DNA from 3 places in the Streptomyces graminofaciens genome. Region 1 is predicted to be linked to each of the others. Evidence: riboswitches for the same ligand, from Rfam matches in the RefSeq annotation. Region 1 holds a riboswitch; each other region holds the start of a gene.

Region 1 (7,858 bases):
CCCGGAACGGCCGCAGCCACACGCCCTCGCGCACCGCGGCCGCCGTGGCCGCCCTCATGTCCACCTCGTGGTCGAGCTGCACGACACCGATCGCGCCGAGCACCCGTACGTCCTTCACACCAGGGAGGTCCGAAGCCGGTGCCAGCTCCTCCCGCAGGCCCGCCTCGATCCGCTTGACCTCCGAAAGCCAGTCCTGGCCCAGCAGCAGATCGATCGACGCGCCGGCGACGGCCGCCGCGAGCGGGTTGCCCATGAAGGTGGGCCCGTGGGCCAGTACCGGCACCTCGCCCCGCGAGATCCCGTCGGCCACTGCTGCCGTGCACAGGGTCGCCGCCAGCGTCAGATAACCGCCGGTGAGCGCCTTGCCCACGCACATCACATCCGGCGTGACCGCCGCGTGCTCCGCCGCGAACAGCGCGCCCGTGCGCCCGAACCCGGTCGCGATCTCGTCGAACACCAGCAGCACGCCGTGCGCGTCGCACGCCTCGCGCAGCACCCGCAGATACGCGGGGGAGTGGAAGCGCATCCCGCCCGCGCCCTGCACGACCGGCTCGACGATCACGGCCGCCAGTTCGTCCGCGTGCCGCTCGATCGCCGCACGCAACTGATCGGCGTACGACTCCTCGTACGCGACCGGTGGCGGGCCGACGAACACCTGCCGGGGCAGCACCCCGGTCCACAGCTCGTGCATCCCGCCCTCGGGGTCGCACACCGACATCGGCTGCCAGGTGTCGCCGTGGTAGCCGCCGCGCCAGGTCAGCAGGCGCTGCTTGCCGGGGCGGCCCAGCGAACGCCAGTACTGGAGGCACATCTTGACCGCGACCTCGACCGACACCGAGCCCGAGTCGGCCAGGAAGACATGCTCCAGACCCTCGGGGGAGATGTCGACCAGGCGCTTCGCGAGCCGTACGGCGGGCTCGTGCGTGAGCCCGCCGAACATCACATGGCTCATCCGGGCGAGCTGCCCGTGCGCGGCCTCGTTGAGCACCGGGTGGTTGTAGCCGTGGATGGCCGACCACCAGGACGACATGCCGTCGACCAGCTCGCCCGAACCGTCCGCGAGCCGCAGCCGGACCCCGCTCGCCGACTCCACGACGAGCGGTTCGACCCGGCCGGGCATGGGCCCGTACGGATGCCAGACGTGCCGCCGGTCGAGATCCAGCAGCTCGGAGACCGGCAGATCAGGCATTGGGCGCGAGATCCGTTCCGGCACCCCGGCGGCGTACGGCGACCAGGTCCGTACGCGCCTCGTTCGCCTTCGCAGCGGACGCGGCGGCGGGAACGGATCCGCAGACTCCGCCGCCCTCGTGGGACCCGCAGCCGCCCCCCGTGCCCTCGTGCGACCCGCATCCGGCGTTTTCCGCCGACCCGCACCCGCTGACCACCGCACTCGCCCGGTGTTCCGGCAGGGTCACCTGGTCCGCGCCCTCCACCTCGAACCCGGCGTCGGCGATCATCTCCAGGTCGGCCTTGCCGGCCTGGCCCTCGGTGGTGAGGTAGTCGCCGAGGAAGATCGAGTTGGCCAGGTGCAGGGCGAGCGGCTGCATCGTGCGGAGATGGACCTCGCGGCCGCCCGCGATACGCACCTCGACGTCCGGGCAGACGAAGCGCACCATGGCCAGAATCCGTAGACAGCGCTGCGGGGTGAGGTTCCACTCCTTGGCCAGCGGGGTGCCCTCGACCGGGATCAGGAAGTTCACCGGGACCGAGTCCGGGTCCAGTTCGCGCAGCGAGAAGACCACGTCGACCAGGTCCTCGTCGCTCTCGCCCATGCCCGCGATCAGCCCGGAACAGGCCGAAAGACCGGCCGAGTGCGCCTTCTGTACGGTGTCGACACGGTCGGCGTACGTATGCGTGCTCGTGATGTCGCCGTACGTCGCCTCGGACGTGTTGAGGTTGTGGTTGTACGCATCCGCCCCGGCCTCGCGCAGTCGCTCGGCCTGGCCCTCGGAGAGCAGACCGAGGCAGGCGCACACCTCGACGCCCTCGTTCGCTTCCTTGATCGCCTTGATGGTGTCGGAGACCCGGTCCACGTCCCGGTCGGTCGGGCCCCGGCCACTGGCCACCAGACAGACTCGCTTGGCGCCACCCGCCAAACCGGCGGCGGCGGCCTCGGAGGCCTGGTCCGGCTTGAGCCAGGTGTACTTGAGGATGCCGGTGGTGGAGCCGAGCCGCTGAGAACAGTAGGAACAGTCCTCGGGGCACAGGCCGGACTTCAGGTTGACCAGGTAGTTCAGCTTCACCCGGCGTCCGAACCAGTGCCGGCGCACCTTGCCGGCCGCGGTCACCACGTCGAGCAGGTCGTCGTCGGAGGTGGCAAGCACGGCGAGCGCCTCGGCACGGCTCGGCGACTCGCGCCGAAGCCCCTTGTCCACCAGCGTGTTCAGCAGGTCCATGAGAGCCGATCCTGTCCTACGCGGTGGCCCCGGGCCAAGGATGGTTCGTACAAGAGAGTCCGTAAGACGTGTGGGTATTGCCACATCGTGGGTGGTTGATCGTGCGGCTAGGGTCTGTGAACTGCCTACAAAAGCACCCGCTCCGTGGGCGGCCCACACCACCCCGGAGGGACCCATGGCGTTCGGCTGGATCGACGAGCAGGCGGCCGTGCGCCGCCGCGCCGGGCTCGTACGGACGCTGCGGCCCCGTCCGGCCGAGTCGCCGCTGCTGGACCTCGCGAGCAACGACTATCTGGGCCTGGCCCGGCACCCCGAGATCACCGAGGGCGCCGCCGAGGCCGCCCGCAGGTGGGGCGGCGGTGCCACCGGCTCCCGGCTCGTCACCGGCACCACCGAACTGCACGGCGAGTTGGAGCGGGAGCTGGCCGACTTCACCGGCTTCGAGGCGGCCCTGGTCTTCTCCTCCGGCTACGCGGCCAACCTCGCCGCCGTGACCGCCCTCGCCCCCCACGGCTCCCTCGTCGTCTCGGACGCGGGCAACCACGCCTCGCTCATCGACGGCTGCCGACTGGCCCGGGGCACCACCCAGGTCGTGGCCCACGCCGACCCGGAGGCCGTCCGCAAGGCGCTCGGCACCCATGCCGGGCCCGCCGTCGCGGTCTCCGACACCGTCTTCTCGGTGGACGGGGACGCCGCCCCGCTGGCCGAACTGGCTGCCGCGTGCCGTGAGTACGGCGCCGGGCTCGTCGTGGACGACGCCCACGGCCTGGGCGTACTGGGCGACGGTGGCCGGGGTGCCCCGTACGCGGCGGGGCTCGCGGGCGCCCCCGACGTCGTCGTGACGGTCACGCTGTCGAAGTCCCTGGGCAGCCAGGGCGGCGCCGTCCTCGGCCCGGCGCACGTCATCGACCACCTGGTCAACGCGGCCCGTACGTTCATCTTCGACACGGGCCTCGCCCCGGCCGCCACCGGCGCCGCCCTGGCCGCGCTCAGGCTGCTGCGCCGTGAGCCGGAGCGGGCCGCGCGGGCCCGTGAGGTGGCGAGGGAACTGCACACACGGCTGACGGCGTCGGGCCATGAAGCGGTGCGGCCCGACGCCGCCGTGGTGTCCGTGCGCGCGCCGTCTGCGGATCAGGCGGTGCGATGGGCGGCGGACTGCCGTACGGCGGGGCTCGCCGTCGGCTGCTTCCGCCCACCGTCCGTGCCCGACGGCATCTCGAGGCTGCGGCTGACCGCCCGCGCGGATCTCACCGAGGGGCAGATCGACCGAGCCGTGGGGATCATCGGCGATACGCGACCGTGAGTCGGCGTCCCGGCCGTGCTCGCCAAGGGCGATGGTGCTGGGCGCTCTCGCTTACCGAAGCGCGGTGAGGAACCCCTCCCAGGCTCCGGGGGCGAACAGCAGGGCGGGCCCCGCCGTGTTCTTGGAGTCGCGTACGGCGACCAGTCCGGCCCAGGGGCCGGGGCACGGCCGGGCGGTCTCGACGCAGTTGTTCATTCCGGTGCTGCGGCTGCTGCGCACCCATCGCACACCGCGCAGCGCGGTACTGGTGGGTACGTTCCGAGGCAGTGCGGACATTGGTGCCTCCTTACGCGCCGTCGGCCGACTCGGCCAGTCCGGCGATGTAATCCAACGATTCCTCGGGCGAAAGGGCGTGGATCTGAAGGGTGTCGAAGGCCTCCACATAAGCCTTGAGGTCTTCTTTCCGCTCGAGGTAGAGGCTACTCGTCAAGTGGTCGAGAACAACGACGTCCAGATCGGATGTGCTCCGAAATGAGAAGATTACGTAAGGCCCGGTGATGCCGATATGCGCCCCGGCAGTGAACGGCAGCACCTGCAGCCGCACTTGGGGAAGCGCCGCGGCCTCGGCCAGTCGGCGCAACTGACGGGCCATGACCTCGGGTCCGCCCACCTCACGCCGGAGAACCGCCTCGTCGAGCACGGCGCTCAGCTCCATCGGCGGATCCGCCCGCAGGACGTCCTGCCGCGCGAGCCGTACCTCCACGAGGGCGTCGAGTTTGTCGTCTTCCAGCCCCTCCACCGCGGCCCGGGTGACCGCCCGGGCGTACTCCGGGATCTGCAGAAGCCCGGGCACCACCGAGGTCTCCAGTGTCCGCATCCCGCTGGCCTGGGACTCCAGACTGATGAAATCGCGGTACGTCGGCGGCAGTACCCCGCGGTACGCGTGCCACCAGTTGTGCCGCCCGCCGCCGTCCTCCGAGCCGGCGAGCGCCAGGAGCAACTCCCGTAGCTCGGAGTCGTCGATCCCGTATGCGTCCAGCAGGACCCGCACGTCCGCCGGCTTCACCCCGCTGGCGCCGGTCTCGATCCGGCTCACCTTGGACTGGTGCCAGTCCACGAGCCGGGCGGCCTGGGTGCTGGTGAGGCCGGCCCCGGTGCGCAGATCACGTAGCTCGGCGCCGAGCTTGCGGCGACGTACCGCCGGACCGTATTGCATGGGTTTCTCCTTCCGCCCGGCGCGTGCTGGTCGGGTGACGCAGAGGATGGACCGAGAGTCCACCCGAATACGGTCGGCCGTCGGAGAGTTCACCGCTTCGAGCGACAGATATATGCATATCTTGGTGGATCGCCACTCGTTGTGGCCCAGGTGATGGCACTCTGGCGCGAAGCACCAGTTCCGGGACCGTACTCGAACCAACCGCTCCGTGTCGGACACCGGTCCCGTGGGAAAGGGACGACCTCGCCATGGCAGACCACCAGGAAGCATCCGTCACTCTGCCGAGCGATCCCGCCTCGGTGTCCGCTGCCCGTAGATACGTCGCCAACGTGCTGGCCGAATGGGGCCTGCCGAGCGACACGGACACCGCCGACACCGTGCGCCTGATCGTGTCCGAACTCGCCACCAACGCCGTCCAGCACACGTTCGGTCAATCGCCCACCTTCACCGTCGACCTCGCGCTCGACCGCGACGAGCGGCTGCACATCGGTGTCACCGACAGCCATCCGCGCTTTCCGAAACGTCTGCCCGCCGCCGTCCAGCAGGACAACGGCCGGGGCATGGTCATCATCCGCTGGCTGACCGCCGAGTGCGGCGGCAGGCTGAGCGTCAGACCCACGCGGGAGGGCGGCAAGACGGTGGCGATCGAGCTGCCGTGGGCGGCGCCGGTACAGCCGGTCAGGGCCGGCGGACAGCAGGAGCCCTGAAGGGGCCGTGGGACGACAGCGGCCCTCGGTGCTGTCGCGCGAGGGCCGGTGTCCGGTGTGGAGCGGGCGGCGGCAGGACGCGCCGCCACCGCCCGTCAGCGGCGGATCAGACGACCCGGCCGTACCAGACGCTCTTCGTCCATATCTTTTCGAGCTTCACGACGTCACCCGTCTTCGGCGAGTGCCAGATCTTTCCCTTCCCGGCGTAGATACCGACGTGGTAGACGTTCGAGCCCGAGTGGAAGAAGACGAGATCTCCGAGCGTGCGTTTGCTCGATGAGATGTGCTTCGTCTTGTTGTACTGCTGCTGAGCAGTACGGGGCAGCTTCTTGCCCGCCTTCTTGAACGAGTAGAGGGTCAGCCCTGAGCAGTCGAACCTGCCCGGGCCCGTGGCGCCGTACTTGTACGGGGAACCCTTCTTCGAAGCCGCGACCTGTAGTGCCTTCGACGCCGGTGTGGCCGCCTCGGCGTCGGATACGACGCCCGGGGCCAGGATGCTGCCGCCCACGGCGGCGATGGTGAGAGCCGAGGCCGTGCCGGCCCGGGTCAACAGCGACGGGACACGATTCAGCGCAGTCATGCGCAACCCTTCGTCAGCCGCCTGTGAAGGATGACCTGTCGGATTCGGGCTGGCGAAGTTGCCCGGCCGCGTGACGCGGCTTCACCCCAAGGGCTGCTCGGCCCGGTCATGGCGTGACCGTTCCGGCGACCCGTCGTGCTTGGGTCCTCCACTCCTGCCGATGCACTCCTGTCGACCGGTCATCCGGGCGGCGGCAGGACTCGGCGTCCACCCGGATCGCCCCGCCGCTGTGGCGGGGGCTTGTCGTCAGGAAGGGATCTTGACGCACCGAAGCCGGAAAATCCCAACGGAATCGGGGATTTGTGGCCTTACTCACCACTCGCCCGATCGGGTGGACAGGGTGTTTTCGGTGCTGTTGTCCACCCGGTCGAGGAGCCCCGCACCTGCACCGGAACAAATCATTCCGGCCCTGACGTAGGCGCGTTGCGCAACTGCGAAGGGCCTTCGGGGAGGATGCCCCGCTAGGCCTTTCGAGTGACGACATCCGGTCCGTATGCCAACTGGTCCGGACGTCTCCTCGGCCCATCAGTACGGCCGGCGACCCCGGATCGGTTCAGACCGGTTCGAATTCGGGTGAGTTCGGCTTGGTCGGCGCGGCTTCGTGCGGGTGTGGACGGAGCGCTTCGGTGTGGCTTTCACGCGGCTTCGGGGCGGCCGGATCAACTGTCGGAATCGGGCGGCAGGGTGACCCGGGCCGCGCGTCGTTCTCCGTCGAGGACGCGCAGGGCCCGCGCCATGGTTGCGGCATGCACTTCATGTTCGCCCCGGCTGTGCATCAACTCAAGTGCGTCGCGCAGCGCGTGCGCCTTTGCGACCAGAGCCTGCGCCGCCCGCAGCCCGCGATAGGTGTCGCCGGGGCGTGCGGGATTGATCCGGCCGAGGAGGTCGACGACGTCGAGGTAGCGGTCGATCAGCTCCGCCTCGGCGCGGGTGAGGGCGGGCAGCGGCGGCAGTTCGGGGACCATCGGCGGCTCACCTCGCGCCGGGGGACGTGCCGCCCGGGAGGGTGCGCGAGGTCTTGCGGCTCGGGACGATTCCGTCGGCGAGCCCGTACTCCACCGCTCCTTGCGCGTCGAGGAACTTGTCCCGCTCGATGTCGGCGCGGACCTGCTCGGGGTCGCGTCCCGTGTGCCGCGCGAGCAGCTCCTCCAGCATCCGGCGGTCGCGCGCCAACTCCTCGGCGCGTATGGCCAGGTCGCTCGTCTGCCCCTCGATCGGCTCGGTGAGCGCCGGCTGGCGGATCACCACCCTCGCGCCGGGCAGGACGTACCGCTTGCCCGGTGTGCCGGCCGCGAGCAGCACCGCGGCGGACGACCCCGCCTGCCCCAGGCAGATCGTCTCCACATCGCAGGTGACGAAGCTGATGGTGTCGTAGATCGCCGTCATCGCGCGGAGCGAGCCGCCGGGGGAGTTGATGTAGAGCGAGATGTCGCGGTCCGGTGACTGGTACTCGAGGTGCATGAACTGCGCCATCACGTCGTTGGCCGAGGTGTTGTCGATCGGCGTCCCGAGGAACACGATCCGTTCCTCCAGCAGCTTCGAGTACGGATCCAGCGTCCGGTGCCCCGCACTCGTGCGCTCGGTGAACTCGGGCAGGACGTAACGGGCTGACGGTCGGTCCATTCCACCCATGGGGGCGCGCCTCCTCTGATCGGCCTCTGTGTCTCTGTAAAAAATGTACAGGACGTACGCTCCGGTGGGCATGCGGCTCGGCTG
Region 2 (7,858 bases), 6.5 Mb from region 1:
GTGCGTGAAGCGGTGGACGTCCTTGGCGGACAGGCGAGGGTACGGCGCGAAGAAGCGGTAGTACTTCGACTCGTCCGAGACCTGCTCGTAGAAGCTGACCAGGCGCTCGGCGTCATCAACGGTGATGGGCCTGACGCGTGCGGTGCCGCCGTCGCGCAGCACCACGTCGGCCTCCCAGTGGGCGGGGTACTCGTGCCGGTCCGACGAGGTCTGCATGGGCCCCAGAGTACGGCTCGCGTCCGTGTGCGGCGCGAGGCAGTCTGGGGAAGCACAACTGCCGGTTGACGGTCAGGCCGTGGGCCCGATTCCGGCGCGCTTCACGATATGGGAAACTGGTCTAGACAACCCGGTCTAGACCTCTTGAGTCACTCAATACATCCGAAGGGCAGCATCACATGGCTGAGCGCCGCGTCAACGTCGGCTGGGCCGAGGGCCTCCACGCCCGCCCCGCATCCATCTTCGTCCGGGCCACCACGGCCGCCGGTATCCCCGTGACGATCGCCAAGGCCGACGGCAACGCCGTCAACGCGGCCTCCATGCTGGCGGTCCTGGGCCTCGGCGCCCAGGGCGGCGAGGAGATCGTCCTGGCCTCCGACGCGGAGGGCGCGGACATCGCGCTCGACCGTCTGGCCAAGCTCGTCTCCGAGGGGCTCGAGGAGCTTCCCGAGACGGTCTGAGCGACGCGGTGAGGCCCTGAGGGCCACCACCACCCGCACGCGACACCGAAGGGCTCGTCCGATTTATCGGGCGGGCCCTTCGCATTTCCGTTCCGCAGGCGGCCTGTTTTCGTTCGGCGAACGACGGGACGTTGGCAGGGAAATCTTTCTGCGGGCAGCAAAAATAATGCCCCGCGAATTCCCACTGTCTTTGTATACGGCTCCCGTGTTAAAGCCGCGGGCCCGTCATGTTTACGTGATGTTGCGAAGTCCTCACACGGTCCGCGCGCTCCGCCCCGGCGGGCCCGCCCGGAAATCGGAGACGGTGTGCGGCGGTCGCCCGCTCGGTGTGCAGGGCGGTGATCGTCCGCGCCCGGTCGCTGTCGCCGCGCGCGACCGCGTCCACGATGCCGCCGTGCTCCGCCCAGGACTCCACGGGGTTGGCCGGCGCCTCGACCGCGTACATCCAGGCGATCTTGTGCCGCAGCTGGGCGAGCGTCGAGGTCAGCGCGGGGCTGCCGGAGGCCTGGGCGAGCGTCTCGTGGAACCAGCCGCCCAGGGAGCGCAGGTCCTCGCTGTTGCCCCGCCTGGCCCGCTCCTGGCCCAGCCTGACCAGGCCGCGCAGCACCTTGAGGTGCGCCTCCGTACGGCGCTGGGCGGCACGGGCGGCGCCCAGCGGCTCCAGCAGCATGCGCATCTCCAGCAGGTCGGCGGCCTCCTGCTCGGTCGGCTCGGCGACGCACGCGCCCGCGTGCCTGCGCGTCACCACGAAGCCCTCGGCCTCCAGCGTGCGCAGCGCCTCGCGCACGGGGACGCGGCTGACGCCGTAGCGGCGGGCGAGCAGTTCCTCGGTGAGACGGCCGCCGCGCTCGTAGACACCCGCGACGATGTCATCACGGATCGCCGTGCATACCGAATGCGCCGGAATACGCATGACCGACCTCCGCCTTAATCCCCGTGAAACGTCGATGATTGACGTGTGTTCCAGCGACTCTATTGCAGCGGGCCGGAATTTCCGATGGCGGGCCGGAATCCATGGATATTTTTTGGACAGGAGGTACGTCACAACGAGGAGGTCCCGCACAACGACGAAAGCCCCGGCTCGGTGAGCCGGGGCCTCGCGGGAAGCGCTGAGCGGTTCGTCAGACGTTCACGCCGTGCGAGCGCAGGTACGCGACGGGGTCGATGTCCGAGCCGTAGTCGGGCGACGTACGGGCCTCGAAGTGCAGATGCGGGCCGGTGACGTTGCCCGTCGCGCCGGAGAGGCCGATCTGCTGGCCGGGGGTGACCGTCTGGCCGACGGAGACGCCGATGGACGACAGGTGGCCGTACTGGGTGTACGTGCCGTCGTTCATCTTGATGACGATGTTGTTGCCGTACGCGCCGCCCCAACCCGCCTCGACGACGGTGCCGGAGCCGACCGCGTGGACGACCGTGCCGGACGCGGCGTGGAAGTCGACACCGGTGTGGGTGCCGGAGGACCAGACGGCGCCGCCGGCCTTGTAGCCGGTGGAGATGTACGAGCCGCTGATCGGGGAGACGAAGGTGTTGAGGCGCTTGCGCTCGGCGGCGCGGGCGGCGCGGACCTCGACCTCGCGGTCCGCCTTGGCCTTCGCGGCGGCTTGCGCCCGGGCCTGCTCCTGCGCCTGCTTCTTGGCGGCGGCCACCTCGGCGGCCTGCTGCTGGGCGGCGGCCTGGGTGTCGACCTGCTCGGCGACCGTGTCGCCGAGGGTGATGATCTGGTTCAGCCCGGTCTGCTCGGAGGGTGACTCCGGGACGGAGGCGCCCGCGGCGAGCGCCGGAGCCGAAAGGGTGCCTATGACACCGGTGGTGGTGAGAGCGGCGACGCCCACGGTCCTCGTGGTCGAGCGCTTCACACGGCCGGGACGGCGATGCTTCCCAGCGGCACGGGTGAACGCCATCAAGTGGCTGGTCCTTTCCTTCCCTCTCGCCTACCGGGTTAGCTGACGGGTTCGGAGCAGGAAGGTCTCCTACGGAAACCCCTCAACTGGTGAAGGGCGTCCGATTCACCCCAGGGACTGCGGTTGGGTCCCCGGCTCCCCTGGCTCGCGCCGTACGGGGACTCGGCGATGACTGTCCGGTGCCGCGGCTGCGGCGAACTGCTGGCGAACAGCCGGACCGACGCTAAGTGGGCCACTTCGAAATAACAAACGGATCACGGGTTTTGTTGCGTACGCCACAGGTCAGACACACAACCTCCCCCATTAATAGGGACAAACAGGGGCCCCGGTGACTCTTCAGTCACTGGGGCCCCTGCGGTTTGCGAGCTTCCGCCCGGATCCGCCCGGTCCTCTACTCGGCCGGTACGACGGTGACTTCGCCGATGCCGAGGGCCCTGACCGGCTCCTCGATCTGCGCGGCGTCGCCGACGAGGATCGTCACCAGACGGTCCACCGGGAAGGCGTTGACCGCGGCCGCGGTGGCCTCCACCGTGCCGGTCGCGGCGAGCTGCTGATAGAGCGTCGCCTGGTAGTCGTCCGGCAGGTACTGCTCGACCTGGTCGGCCAGCGTGCTCGCCACGGCCGCGGCCGTCTCGTACTTGAGGGGGGCGACCCCGACGAGGTTCTGCACGGCGACATCGCGCTCGGCGTCGGTCAGGCCCTCGGCGGCGAGCGTGCGCAGGACCGTCCACAGGTCGTCGAGCGCCGGGCCCGTGTTCGGCGTGTCGACCGAACCGCTGATGGCGAGCATCGAGGCACCCGAGCCGTCCGGCGCGGAACGCAACACCTGGCCGAACGCGCGCACACCGTAGGTGTAGCCCTTTTCCTCCCGCAGGACGCGGTCCAGGCGGGAGGTGAGGGTGCCGCCGAGGCAGTACGTGCCGAGCACCTGGGCGGCCCACACGCGGTCGTGGCGGTCGGCGCCGACGCGGCCGATGAGCAGCTGCGTCTGGACGGCGCCGGGACGGTCCACGATGACGACACGTCCGGTGTCGTCGGCGCTCACCGGCGGCACGGGGCGCGGCTGGGCCGAGGAGCCGGTCCAGGCGCCCAGGGTGTCGCCGAGGAGCGCGTCCAGGTCGACACCGGTGAGGTCGCCGACGACCACGGCGGTGGCCGTCGCGGGGCGTACGTGCTTCTCGTAGAAGGCGCGTACGGCCGCGGAGTCGATGCCCTCGACGGTCTCCTCGGTGCCCTGGCGCGGGCGGGACATGCGCGAAGCCGCCGGGAACAGCTCCTTGGAGAGCTGCTTCGCGGCACGGCGGCCCGGGTTGGCCGTCTCGTGCGGGATCTCGTCCAGGCGGTTGGCGACGAGCCGCTCGACCTCGCTGTCCGCGAACGCGGGGGCCCGCAGGGCGTCGGCGAGCAGACCGAGCGCCTTGGGCAGCCGCGACACGGGGACTTCGAGGGACAGGCGTACGCCGGGGTGGTCCGCGTGCGAGTCGAGGGTGGCGCCGCAGCGCTCCAGCTCGGCGGCGAACTCCTCGGCGGTGTGCTTGTCGGTGCCCTCGGAGAAGGCGCGGGCCATGATCGTGGCGACGCCGTCGAGGCCGGCCGGCTCGGCGTCCAGGGGCGCGTCGAGGAGGACCTCCACGGCGACGACCTGCTGGCCGGGGCGGTGGCAGCGCAGGACGGTCAGGCCGTTGTCCAGCGCGGCGCGCTCGGGCGCCGGGAACGCCCAGGGCTTGGCGTCGCCGGCCTGGGGCTGCGGGTGGAACTCCATGTTCGCGAGTTCGGTCACTTCGCCGACTCCTCGTTCTCGTCGGTGGTCTCGGCGTCGTCGGCTTCGGGGGCGACCGGCTCGTAGACGAGCACCGCGCGGTTGTCGGGGCGCAGGCGGGCCTTGGCGACCTCCTGGACCTCCTCGGGGGTCACCTCGAGGACGCGCTTGACGGCGGTCAGGGCGAGCTGCGGGTCGCCGAACAGGACGGCGAAGCGGCACAGTTCGTCGGCGCGGCCCGCGACCGTGCCGAGGCGGTCCAGCCACTCGCGCTCCAACTGGGCCTGGGCGCGCTCCATCTCCTCGGCCGTGGGGCCCTCCTCGGCGAACCGGGCGAGCTCCTCGTCGACGGCGGTCTCGATGACCGGTACCTCCACGTCGCCGGAGGTCTTCACGTCGAACCAGCCCAGGGAGGGTGCGCCGGCCAGCCTCAGCAGGTAGAAGCCGGCGGCGACGGCGGTGCGGTCACGGCGTACGAGCCGGTTGTAGAGGCGGGACGACTCGCCGCCGCCGAGGATCGTCAGCGCCAGGTCGACCGCGTCGCACGCGCGCGTGCCGTCCTCCGGCAGCCGGTAGGCGGCCATCAACGCGCGCGCGGGGACCTCTTCCTCGATGATCTCGCGCAGTTCCTCGCCGATGATCTCGGGCAGCGCGCCGTCACGCGGGGCGGGCTTGCCGTCGTGCCCCGGGATGGAGCCGAAGTACTTCTCGACCCAGGCGAGCGTCTGCTCGGGGTCGATGTCGCCGACCACCGAGAGCACCGCGTTGTTGGGCGCGTAGTAGGTGCGGAAGAACGCGCGGGCGTCCTCCAGGGTGGCCGCGTCCAGGTCCGCCATCGACCCGATCGGGGTGTGGTGGTAGGGGTGGCCCTCCGGGTAGGCGAGGGCGGTCAGCTTCTCGAAGGCGGTGCCGTAGGGGACGTTGTCGTAGCGCTGGCGGCGCTCGTTCTTGACGACGTCCCGCTGGTTCTCCATCGACTCGTCGTCGAGGGCCGCGAGCAGCGAGCCCATGCGGTCGGCCTCCAGCCAGAGGGCGAGCTCCAGCTGGTGGGTGGGCATGGTCTCGAAGTAGTTGGTGCGCTCGAAACTGGTCGTGCCGTTCAGCGAGCCGCCCGCGCCCTGGACCAGTTCGAAGTGGCCGTTGCCCTTGACCTGGGCGGAGCCCTGGAACATCAGGTGCTCGAAGAGGTGGGCGAGGCCGGTACGGCCCTTGACCTCGTGACGGGAGCCGACGTCGTACCAGAGGCACACCGCCGCGACCGGGGTCAGGTGGTCCTCGGAGAGCACCACGCGCAGGCCGTTGGCCAGACGATGCTCGGTCGCTGTCAGGCCTCCGGAGCCTGCCTCGGCTGTGGCCGTGTGACCCATGGGCATGTACGTCCCTTCGATCGCGAGAGCGGTCGTTCGCTACCGCAGTTTTCCTGCCGGTCCTGTCACTGTATGCAAGCGCGCGGACGTCCGGCGAAGTTCCCGGAGGTCGTACGCCCAGAGCGAGACCGGAGTTACCGACACCACGGGCCGATCAAGGTCGGCACACCATGTTGACGCGGGGCCCGGACGGCCCGGCCGGGCGGTCGGGGCCGGGTCGTGTCCGCGTTGTCAGTGCGGCAGTCCACAATGGTCGCGTCAGATCCCGTTCACGCCTCAGCAAGGAGCCGGCAGCGATGGCCCGCCGCAGCACGAAGACCCCGCCGCCCGACGACGCGTTCGAGGAGCGGATCCTCGACATCGACGTCGTCGACGAGATGCAGGGCTCCTTCCTGGAGTACGCGTACTCGGTCATCTACTCCCGAGCCCTGCCCGACGCTCGCGACGGTCTGAAGCCGGTACACCGCCGGATCGTCTACCAGATGAACGAGATGGGCCTGCGCCCCGACCGCGGCTATGTGAAGTGCGCGCGCGTCGTCGGCGAGGTCATGGGTAAGTTGCACCCGCACGGAGACTCGTCGATCTACGACGCCCTGGTGCGCCTCGCCCAGCCGTTCTCCATGCGCCTGCCCCTGGTCGACGGCCACGGCAACTTCGGCTCGCTGGGCAACGACGACCCGCCGGCCGCCATGCGGTACACCGAGTGCCGGATGGCCGACGCGACGAGCCTGATGACGGAGTCGATCGAGGAGAACACGGTCGACTTCTCCCCGAACTACGACGGCCAGGAGCAGGAGCCGGTGGCGCTGCCCGCCGCCTTCCCGAACCTGCTGGTCAACGGCTCGTCGGGCATCGCCGTCGGCATGGCGACCAATATGCCGCCGCACAACCTGAGCGAGGTCATCGCGGCCGCCCGCCACCTCATCAGATATCCGAACGCCGACCTGGACACCCTGATGCGGTACGTCCCGGGCCCCGACCTGCCCACGGGCGGCCGGATCGTCGGCCTCTCCGGCGTCCGGGACGCCTACGAGACGGGCCGCGGCACGTTCAAGATCCGCGCCACGGTGGCGGTGGAGACGGTCACGGCGCGCCGCAAGGGCCTGGTCGTCACAGAACTGCCGTTCACCGTCGGCCCGGAGAAGGTGATCGCCAAGATCAAGGACCTGGTCGGTTCGAAGAAGCTGCAGGGCATCGCCGACGTCAAGGACCTCACCGACCGCCAGCACGGCCTGCGCCTGGTCATCGAGATCAAGAACGGCTTCGTCCCGGAAGCCGTCCTGGAGCAGCTCTACAAGCTGACGCCGATGGAGGAGTCCTTCGGCATCAACAACGTGGCGCTGGTCGACGGCCAGCCCCTCACGCTCGGCCTCAAGGAGCTGCTCGAGGTCTACCTCGACCACCGCTTCGACGTCGTACGCCGCCGCTCGGAGTTCCGCCGCGGCAAGCGGCGGGACCGTCTGCACCTGGTCGAGGGCCTGCTCACGGCGCTGGTGGACATCGACGAGGTCATCCGGCTGATCCGCTCCAGCGAGAACTCCGCGCAGGCCAAGGAGCGCCTGATGGAGCGCTTCTCCCTGTCGGACATCCAGACGCAGTACATCCTGGACACCCCGCTGCGCCGCCTCACCAAGTACGACCGTATCGAGCTGGAGTCGGAGAAGGACAGGCTCAACGCGGAGATCGCGGAGCTGACCCGCATCCTGGAGTCGGACACGGAGCTGCGCAAGCTCGTGTCGGCCGAACTGGCCGCGGTGGCCAAGAAGTTCGGCACGGAGCGTCGTACGGTCCTGCTGGAGGCGGCGGGCACCCAGACGGCCGCGGTCCCGCTCCAGGTGGCGGACGACCCGTGCCGGGTGCTGCTGTCCTCGACGGGTCTGCTGGCCCGTACGGCGGGCATTGAGCCCTTCGCGGAGGACGAGGACGGCAAGCGCACCAAGCACGACGTCATCGTCTCCGCGGTGCCGGCGACGGCGCGCGGCGAGGTGGGCGCGGTGACGTCCACGGGCCGCCTGCTGCGGCTGAACGTGGTCGACCTGCCGCAGCTGCCGGAGACGGCGGCGGCCCCGAACCTGTCGGGCGGCGCCCCGCTCGCCGAGTTCCTCACCCTCGAGGACGGCGAGACGGTGGTCTGTCTGACGACGCTCGACGAGT
Region 3 (7,858 bases), 2.5 Mb from region 1:
GGACCTGAGAATCCAGGTCTGTGGCGGGCCGACGGCCGGACCTGAGAATCTAGGTCCGTGGCGCGCCGACCGCCCTCACCGCACCCCCCAAGACCACGAGCCACACCGCCACCGTGATCCACAGCAACACCTGCCCCGGCCCGCGCAGCCACGGCACGTCGGCCGCGGTGGCCACCGAGAGCGTCGCCGCCGCCGTCATCCCCATCGGGAAGACGGTGGACCAGCGGAGGGTGTCGTAGCGGGGCCGTCGCCACACGATTTCGGCCATCGCCAGCACGCAGTACCAGGCGAGATCGAGCACGAGGAGGGCGACGGTCGCGGTACGCAGTACGTCGTTGTCGTCGTCGTTCCACAGGTACGGTCCACCGTCCCCGGCCGCGGTGAGCAGCTTCGCCCCGGCCAGCGCGGAGATGGCGAGCGCACCGCCCGCGACCCACTGGTCCCCGGCGCCGACGGCCACCTGCCGCAGGTCGAAGTGGTAGAGCGCGACGGCGTAGAGCAAGAGCCCCAGCCAGAACAGCACGAGCGCCGCGTGCGCCGGCCACGCCACGTCCTCGGCCGCCGCGAGCGTCGCTCCGAGCACGGCGATCCCCTGTGTGGCCACGCACGCCAGGAACACCGATCCGGACATGCGGCGCCGCCAATGCCGTACGACCACGAGGAGCAGCACCGGCCAGAGCGCGGCGGAGAGGGCGAGCAGCGCCTCGGCCGCGGTCTGCCGGCCGAGTGTGGAGACGCGGGTCCCGAGCACGGTGGTCGCCGCGACGGCGGTCAGCGCGGCCGGGGTCCGTGCCTCGGCCCGCCACCGCGCCTGGTCACCCAACAGAAGGACCGCGAAGTCCACGGCCAGCACCGTCCAGACGACGGCCGCCAGGGCGAGGGTGATCCGGGACAGCAGTTCGTGGCCGGTCAGGTGCAGCCCGATCGAGATGATCCCGGTGGCCATGGAGCAGGCGCCGGCGGCGGGGGAGAGCTGGGTCCACCAGGGGGGTGCGGGTGGGGGAGAGGGCATGGGGGTGGGCCTCGCTCGGCGGAAGGGGTGGCTCCGGTTGATGGTAGGAGCTGAGGGGCGTCGGATCCGTGACCTGGGGAATGTGGGGGAGGACCTGGGTGGTCGAACGGCTGCACGAGGAGTACGGCCTCCCCCGAGGGACGGCCGCCGCGCTGGTGGCGGCTCGGAGGGTACTGCCGGTCTTCGACGGTCTCGACGAACTCGCCGCATCCCACCAGGCGGCGTTCGTCGAGCAGTTGGCACGCGGTAGGTGGGCCTGGACGGGGGGCGGCGGGTATGTGCTGACCTGCCGTACGAACGTCGCCGAGGAGGACCATTTCGGGATCCGCGCGACCCGCCTCGGCCGGATCGTACGGATGCTGCCCCTGGACGCGCGCACGATTCTGTCCGGCGCGCGGTGGCGGAGCCCCGAGGACGAGGCACGCTGGCAGCCCGTGGCCCTGGCCATCGAGACCGACCCCGAGGGCCCGCTGGCCCAGGCCTTCTCCTCGCCCTGGATCCTCGTGCTGGCGCTGAGCGCTTACGAACGGCGTGACCCGGCCGAACTCCTCGATCGCGAACGGTTCCCGGGAGCCGAGGAGATCACCCGGCGCATCCTCGACACGGCCGACCCGACCGCGAACTTCGACCTCTGGCGTGACGCCGACCGGCGCCGCTGGCTGCGGGTCGCGACGCGAGCCATGGGCAGCGCCGACGACACCTTGCTGTTGTGGTGGCGGATGGCGGCGGCCTACCAGCCCATGTGGTCGGTGCCGGCCATGCGGACGCTGTCGCTGATCCTCTCGACGCTGCTCGCTCGCCTGGGCGGTTCGGACCCGTTGTTCGCCGGATCCCTTGTCGTCGCCGTCCTCCTGCAACTGTTTCTGGTGGTGTTCGACGGCGAGGCACCCAGGCGTATCGGCGGACGGGAACCGGGCGCACCGCGCATCCGGCGGATCGCGCGCTCGCTCCTCGGGGGTCTGGCGGGCTGTGTCTCCGGGGCCCTGGCCGTGGCGCTCGCGGTGGGGTCCCGCCCGGACGGCCGGAGCGTGGAGCCGGCCGACCTGGCTGTGGTGTTCGTCTGTCTGTCCGCCGGCGTCGGCCTCGCCCTGGGATCCGGGGCGGCGCGTGGAACCGATGCCGTCCCGCCGTCCGACCACCGCTTCGGCGACCTGGGGCAGGACAGGCGCGCGGCACTGCTGACGGCGTCCTCTCTCACGGCCCTCGTCGGCCTCCCGATGAGCTACGCGTGGTGGGGCGAACTGTCCGCGCGGGGCTGGACCGTCCTGGCGTCCGTCTGTGTGCTCTGGTTCGGCGTCGTGCTGCTGCTCGACAGCGCCTGGGGCCGCTACCGCCTGGTCCACGCCTGGCTGGCCGCTACGAAGGAACTGCCGTGGCGGCTGCAGAGCTTCCTCGACCGGGCGGCCGCGGAAGGGCTGCTGACCACCCCGGAGGGATACGGCGACGGCTGTCACGCCTTCCGGCACGACCTGGTGCGCGACGCGCTCGTGGCGCGCGGTGGCGACAACAACTCCCACCGGGACACCGTCCGACGCTTTCGACAGGAGGTCGTGGACGAGACCCTCGCGCTGCCGGAAGCCGTCGCCTACATCGCCTACACGTCCGACGGCGATCTGGCGGCCGAGCAGCGGGCTGCGGAGCACGTCGGTTCGTTGGCCGAGAGGGCGTTCGACGACGACCTGCCGACCATCGCCGAGGCCGGCGTCGAGGCGTACGAACGTTTCCGGCAGGCCCACCTGAGCATGGTCGCCGTGCAGCGGCGGCCGTGGTGGGCCGGACGCGCCCTCACGTTCGCGTACGGCGCGCTCGCCTATGCCGGCGGTATCGTCCTGTTCAACGCCATGGGGTTGGTGAGGGTGGGCGGCGACGTCGTGCTCCTGGTGTGGGTGCCGACCATCGTCATAGGGCTCGTCGTCCGGCAGAGCGGCTTCCTGGTGGCCCGGCGCAAGAACTGGGCGACCCCGCTGTCGATGATCCTGGCCCCCTACGCCGGTCTGCTGGCGCTGACGCCCGTCCACCCCGGCCGCCTTCCCACCGTCGCCCTCGTGTCCGCCGCCCTCACAGCGCTCACCCTCCTCGCCTACCTCAACGCCCGCCCCCACGCCACCACCCACCGCGCCCTCCACTCGGAGGACCCGGCCCACTGGCCCGAGGTCCCCGCCACCCGGTCCCGCTACCGCGACGCCGCCCTCCAGGCCCGCCGTGACTGGCTGACCGCCCTCGCCCGCGACGGAGTGATGCCTCTGCTCCGCAGCAGGCTGCGCGTGGCCCAGGACCCGCAGAACCTGACCTTCCCCACCATCGACCCCTCCCGCCTCACCGGAACCCGCCGCTTTGACCAGTTCGTGGCCACGGAGGCGGCCCGTCAGACCGAGTACCACCTGAGGGAGCTGGAGAGCGCGAGCATCGGGGTGAGCGGGCCGCGCGGGGCGGGCAAGAGCAGCCTGATGCAGCGGTTCTGCGCCCCCGACATGTCCACCGCCCCTGACGACCTGCTCGTCCTCGTGCCCGCCCCGACGTCGTACGACCCCCGGGAGTTCCTGATCCACCTCTTCGCGGAGGTCTGCCGCAGGATCACCGGGCAGGACGCCTCCGCCGACGGGCGGCCGGGGCCCGAGCCGGGGCGGCGCGCGGTGCGGGCGCAGCGGATCGGGGCCGTGCTCGCCGTCGTCGTCGGGGTGCTCGCCACGATCGGCGCGATCCTGTGGCCCGATCTGTCGGGTCTCGGCCGGTGGTGGTCGAGGAATCCCCGCCTGCTCATAGGCACGGGCGGATACCTGCTCGCGATCGCCGGAATCGTCTGGGCGCTCGTCCTGTCCGGACGCGCCGGGCGCGAACCCGAGCAGCGCACGGGCGGCGCGGAAGCCGCCGCCGTACGCCACCTCCGCACCCTTCACTACCAGCTGACCATCATGCGCTCCCGCACCAACCAGCTCGCGCTCCCCGCCGGGCTCCAGGTCGCCGACGCACAGCAGGTCCAGCACACCGAACAGGTGCTCACCTACCCCGAACTCGTCGCCCGCTTCCGGGCCTTGCTCGACCTCGTCGCGCTGGAGCGACGACCCCTCGGCGGCCGGGTCGTCATAGGCATCGACGAACTCGACAAGCTGGGCAGCGCGGAGGAGGCCGAGCGGTTCCTCAACGACCTCAAGGTCGTCTTCGGGATCCGGGGCTGTCACTTCCTCGTCGCCGTCTCCGAGGACGCGCTCACCGCCTTCGGACGGCACGTCCTCGACGTACGGACCGCGTTCGACAGTGCCTTCGACAAGGTGGTGGCGGTACCGCCGCTCGACCTGGCGCAGGCCCGCACCCTGCTGGAGCTACGGGGCGTGTGGCTTCCGGAGCCCTACCTCTGGCTGTGCCAGGTGCTCTCCGGCGGGCTGCCGCGCGATCTGCTGCGCGCGGTGATGAGCCTCGCCACGGCCAAGGCCCTGCGGAACATCAGCGAACTCGATGAACTGGCCAGGGAGCTGATCACCGAGGACGCGCACGCCGTACTCTCCGCCCAGTCCCGGCACGCCGCCACCCTGACCGGCGCCAACGCACCGGCGGCCGCCCGCTGGATCGCCGAGGCCTCGCAGGCGCCCCTCGACCTCACCGACTGGGAACAGCTGATCTACGCCGCGCCCACGGTTCCCCCTGACGAATTCGAGACCCGTCGTGCCGTGGAGCAGGTGCAGTCTTATCTCGCCCTCTGCACGACCCTCCTGCGCACGTTCGCGGAAGGCGGCCCCGCCGACCTGGCCCTGCGCTTCGACCGGCTGAACTCCGCGGGCCCCGGGCCCATCGACCGGCTCACCACCGCTCGCCCCAAGCTCGCGGCGGAACCCGACGCGGCATGGGCGGTGGTGAACCGGTATCGGCACGAGACGCCGCGGATGATGGAGCTGCCGCAGCGGCTCTGACTCCTACGCCGGCCGCACCACGCTGTGGATCGACCCCTCGCCGTCGTAGAAGACCGACTCCTCGCGCACATACGCCCCCGGCTTCGGCGCGTGGATCATCATCCCGTTGCCGATGTAGATGCCGACGTGGCCGATGTTGTCGTAGAAGAAGATCAGGTCGCCGGGCTTCGCGGTGGAGAGGGAGACCGTCGTGCCGGCGTGCACCTGGTCGTACGTGGTGCGGGGGAGGTCGACTCCGGCGGCCTTCCAGGCTGCCTGGGTGAGGCCGGAGCAGTCGTAGGAGCCGGGGCCGGTGGCGCCCCAGACGTACGGCTTGCCGATCTGTGAGCGGGCGAAGGTGAGGGCCCTCGCGGCTTTCGAGGCGTATGTGGAGTCCTCGACCGCGGTCGAGGTGTCCTCCTGGGGCTGGGTCTGCTGAGATCCCTGTGGCTGTGTGGTCTCCTGGGACTGCTGGGTCTCCTGTGGCTGTGGAGCCTGTGGAGCCTGTGGAGCCTGTGGAGCCTGTGGGGTCTCCTGTGCCTGCTGAGCTTCCTGTGCGGCCGCCGCCTGCTGCTGCGCCAGCTCCTCCGCCCTGCGGTCGGCCTCCTCCTGCTCCCGCTTCTCGATCGCGGCGAGCCGGGCCTTCTCCTCGGCCGTGAGTTCGGACAGCAGTTCGCGGGCCTGGGCGAGCTTCTTCTGGACCTTCGCCTTGCTGGTCTTCAGCGCGTTCTGCGAATCGGTGAGCTGTTCGAGGCCCTCGGTCGCCTCCTGCCGCTGCTTCGCCGCGTCGGCCTGCTGCGTGACGTAGTCGTCGACGGCCGTCTGCTGGCGGTCCGTCAGCCGGTCCATCAGCTGGTTCTGGGCGAAGTACTCCTCGGGGTTCTCCGCCAGCAGGAGCAGTGCCGCGTCGGGCGAGGCCGCGCCCGTGCGGTACTGGGCGGCCGCGAACTCGCCCAGTTCCTCGCGCGCCTCGTTCAGCTTCTCCGCGCGCTTGGCGACGTCGTCGAGAAGCGTGTCGACCTTCTTCTTCTGCTGGGAGGTCTGCTCCTTCACCGAGTTGTACTTCTCGGTGGCCGTCTCCGCCCCGCGGTAGAGGTCGTCGACCTTCTTCTCGACCTCTTCGAGGCTCGGTTTGTCGTCGGCCGAGGGGGCCGCGTTGGCCGTCTGGGAGAGCAGGGCCACGGAGGTGAGGGCGGCGGTGGCGAGGGCGGGGGTGCGTATGCCCGGGCGCGCCGGACGAGGCTTTCGGTGCGCCATGGGTCGGCGACTCCTTCCGTTGTCCGCCTACCGAGTTAGCTGTCGGGTTCGGGCGCAAGCTTCGGAAGGTTTGCCCTACGGCCCTGCCGCGTGCGGCGACGCGGGCCGATTCACCCCAAGGTCGGTTTGGGTCCCCGGCTCCGGCTGCCCCAGGGGACGCACCGGACTCGGCGGAGGCCGAACGGCCCGGCGACGTTCGCCGGTTGTGTCGTACGACCCAACCCAAAACGCTAGCCAACTCCTGTGGCCCCTGTGAAGGTTGATGTCCGATAGGCCCGATACGTTTTTGTGACCTTAGTACGGTGATCGCGATGAGTGAGATCAACAGTCACTATTCGTCCTTGAACGATCGCATCCGGTGGTCACCGTCCATATGGGAGCTCCGGAGATCGCCGGGGCGGACTTTCCGGGGCGGCCCATGGCTGTCAGTGGAGGCGCCTAGACTCGGAGAGCGATGAGCAGCCTCTTTGACGACAGCTTCCTGGCGGACCTCCAGGCCCCACGGGCCCACACCGAGGAACCTCCGCCACCGCCCGAGGACGATCACGTACCGGAGCCGATTCCGGACGATCTGTTCGGCGGGAAGTTCGACGCGCCCCCGGACCGGGACGCCTACTACCGCGACGGCGCCTCACGCCCGGTCATCGACCCGGCGGCCCTCCTCGACGGACTCAACGAGAACCAGCGTGCGGCCGTGGTCCATGCCGGTTCCCCTCTGCTCATCGTGGCCGGCGCCGGGTCCGGCAAGACCCGTGTGCTCACCCACCGCATCGCGCACCTGCTGGGCGAGCGGCATGTCCACCCGGGCCAGATCCTCGCGATCACCTTCACCAACAAGGCCGCGGGCGAGATGAAGGAGCGTGTCGAGCAGCTCGTCGGGCCGCGCGCGAACGCGATGTGGGTCATGACCTTCCACAGCGCGTGCGTCCGCATCCTGCGGCGCGAGAGCAAGAAGCTCGGCTTCACGTCGTCCTTCTCGATCTACGACGCCGCCGACAGCAAGCGGCTGATGGCGCTGGTCTGCCGCGACCTGGACCTCGACCCCAAGCGCTTCCCGCCCAAGTCCTTCAGCGCCAAGATCTCGAACCTGAAGAACGAGCTGATCGACGAGGAGGACTTCGCGGCCCAGGCCTCCGACGGCTTCGAGAAGACCCTCGCCCAGGCCTACGCCATGTACCAGTCGCGTCTGCGCGAGGCGAACGCCCTCGACTTCGACGACCTGATCATGACGACGGTCAATCTGCTGCGCGCCTTCCCGGACGTCGCCGAGCACTACCGCCGCCGCTTCCGCCATGTCCTCGTCGACGAGTACCAGGACACCAACCACGCGCAGTACGCCCTGGTCAGAGAGCTGGTCGGCACCTCCGAGCACCCGGTCGACGTACCGCCCAACGAGTGGGACGTACCCCCCGCCGAGCTCTGCGTCGTGGGTGACGCCGACCAGTCGATCTACGCCTTCCGCGGCGCGACCATCCGCAACATCCTCCAGTTCGAGGAGGACTACCCGGACGCGACGACGATCCTGCTGGAGCAGAACTACCGCTCCACCCAGACCATTCTGAGCGCGGCCAACGCGGTCATCGAGCGCAACGAGTCCCGGCGCCCCAAGAACCTGTGGACCAACGCGGGCGCGGGCGCGCAGATCACCGGCTATGTCGCCGACACCGAGCACGACGAGGCACAGTTCGTCGCCGACGAGATAGAC

What was found. A riboswitch is a leader RNA that binds a small molecule or an ion and turns the genes downstream of it on or off. The one in region 1 is predicted to bind cyclic di-AMP.
Region 2: linked by a shared signal. The riboswitch ahead of SGFS_RS17665 (M23 family metallopeptidase) and the one ahead of SGFS_RS46765 (C40 family peptidase) in region 1 are both predicted to bind cyclic di-AMP.
Region 3: linked by a shared signal. The riboswitch ahead of SGFS_RS35795 (C40 family peptidase) and the one ahead of SGFS_RS46765 (C40 family peptidase) in region 1 are both predicted to bind cyclic di-AMP.

What each region holds. Positions count from the first base shown of each region.
Region 1 is NZ_AP018448.1:10,600,526-10,608,383, forward strand. Features, by position in the region: gene SGFS_RS46735 (adenosylmethionine--8-amino-7-oxononanoate transaminase) at 1-1,189, opposite strand, end outside; gene bioB (biotin synthase BioB) at 1,182-2,396, opposite strand; gene SGFS_RS46745 (8-amino-7-oxononanoate synthase) at 2,572-3,699, shown strand; gene SGFS_RS46750 (DUF397 domain-containing protein) at 3,751-3,975, opposite strand; gene SGFS_RS46755 (helix-turn-helix domain-containing protein) at 3,986-4,855, opposite strand; gene SGFS_RS46760 (ATP-binding protein) at 5,104-5,562, shown strand; gene SGFS_RS46765 (C40 family peptidase) at 5,669-6,142, opposite strand; cyclic di-AMP (ydaO/yuaA leader) riboswitch at 6,146-6,317, opposite strand; gene SGFS_RS46770 (hypothetical protein) at 6,802-7,107, opposite strand; gene SGFS_RS46775 (ATP-dependent Clp protease proteolytic subunit) at 7,115-7,765, opposite strand.
Region 2 is NZ_AP018448.1:4,124,384-4,132,241, forward strand. Features, by position in the region: gene SGFS_RS17650 (bifunctional acetate--CoA ligase family protein/GNAT family N-acetyltransferase) at 1-216, opposite strand, end outside; gene SGFS_RS17655 (HPr family phosphocarrier protein) at 396-677, shown strand; gene SGFS_RS17660 (GntR family transcriptional regulator) at 886-1,590, opposite strand; gene SGFS_RS17665 (M23 family metallopeptidase) at 1,799-2,578, opposite strand; cyclic di-AMP (ydaO/yuaA leader) riboswitch at 2,591-2,756, opposite strand; gene SGFS_RS17670 (M16 family metallopeptidase) at 2,970-4,358, opposite strand; gene SGFS_RS17675 (M16 family metallopeptidase) at 4,355-5,704, opposite strand; gene SGFS_RS17680 (DNA gyrase/topoisomerase IV subunit A) at 6,001-7,858, shown strand, end outside.
Region 3 is NZ_AP018448.1:8,130,452-8,138,309, forward strand. Features, by position in the region: gene SGFS_RS35785 (tellurite resistance/C4-dicarboxylate transporter family protein) at 50-1,012, opposite strand; gene SGFS_RS35790 (hypothetical protein) at 1,111-4,917, shown strand; gene SGFS_RS35795 (C40 family peptidase) at 4,921-6,153, opposite strand; cyclic di-AMP (ydaO/yuaA leader) riboswitch at 6,163-6,336, opposite strand; gene SGFS_RS35800 (ATP-dependent DNA helicase) at 6,608-7,858, shown strand, end outside.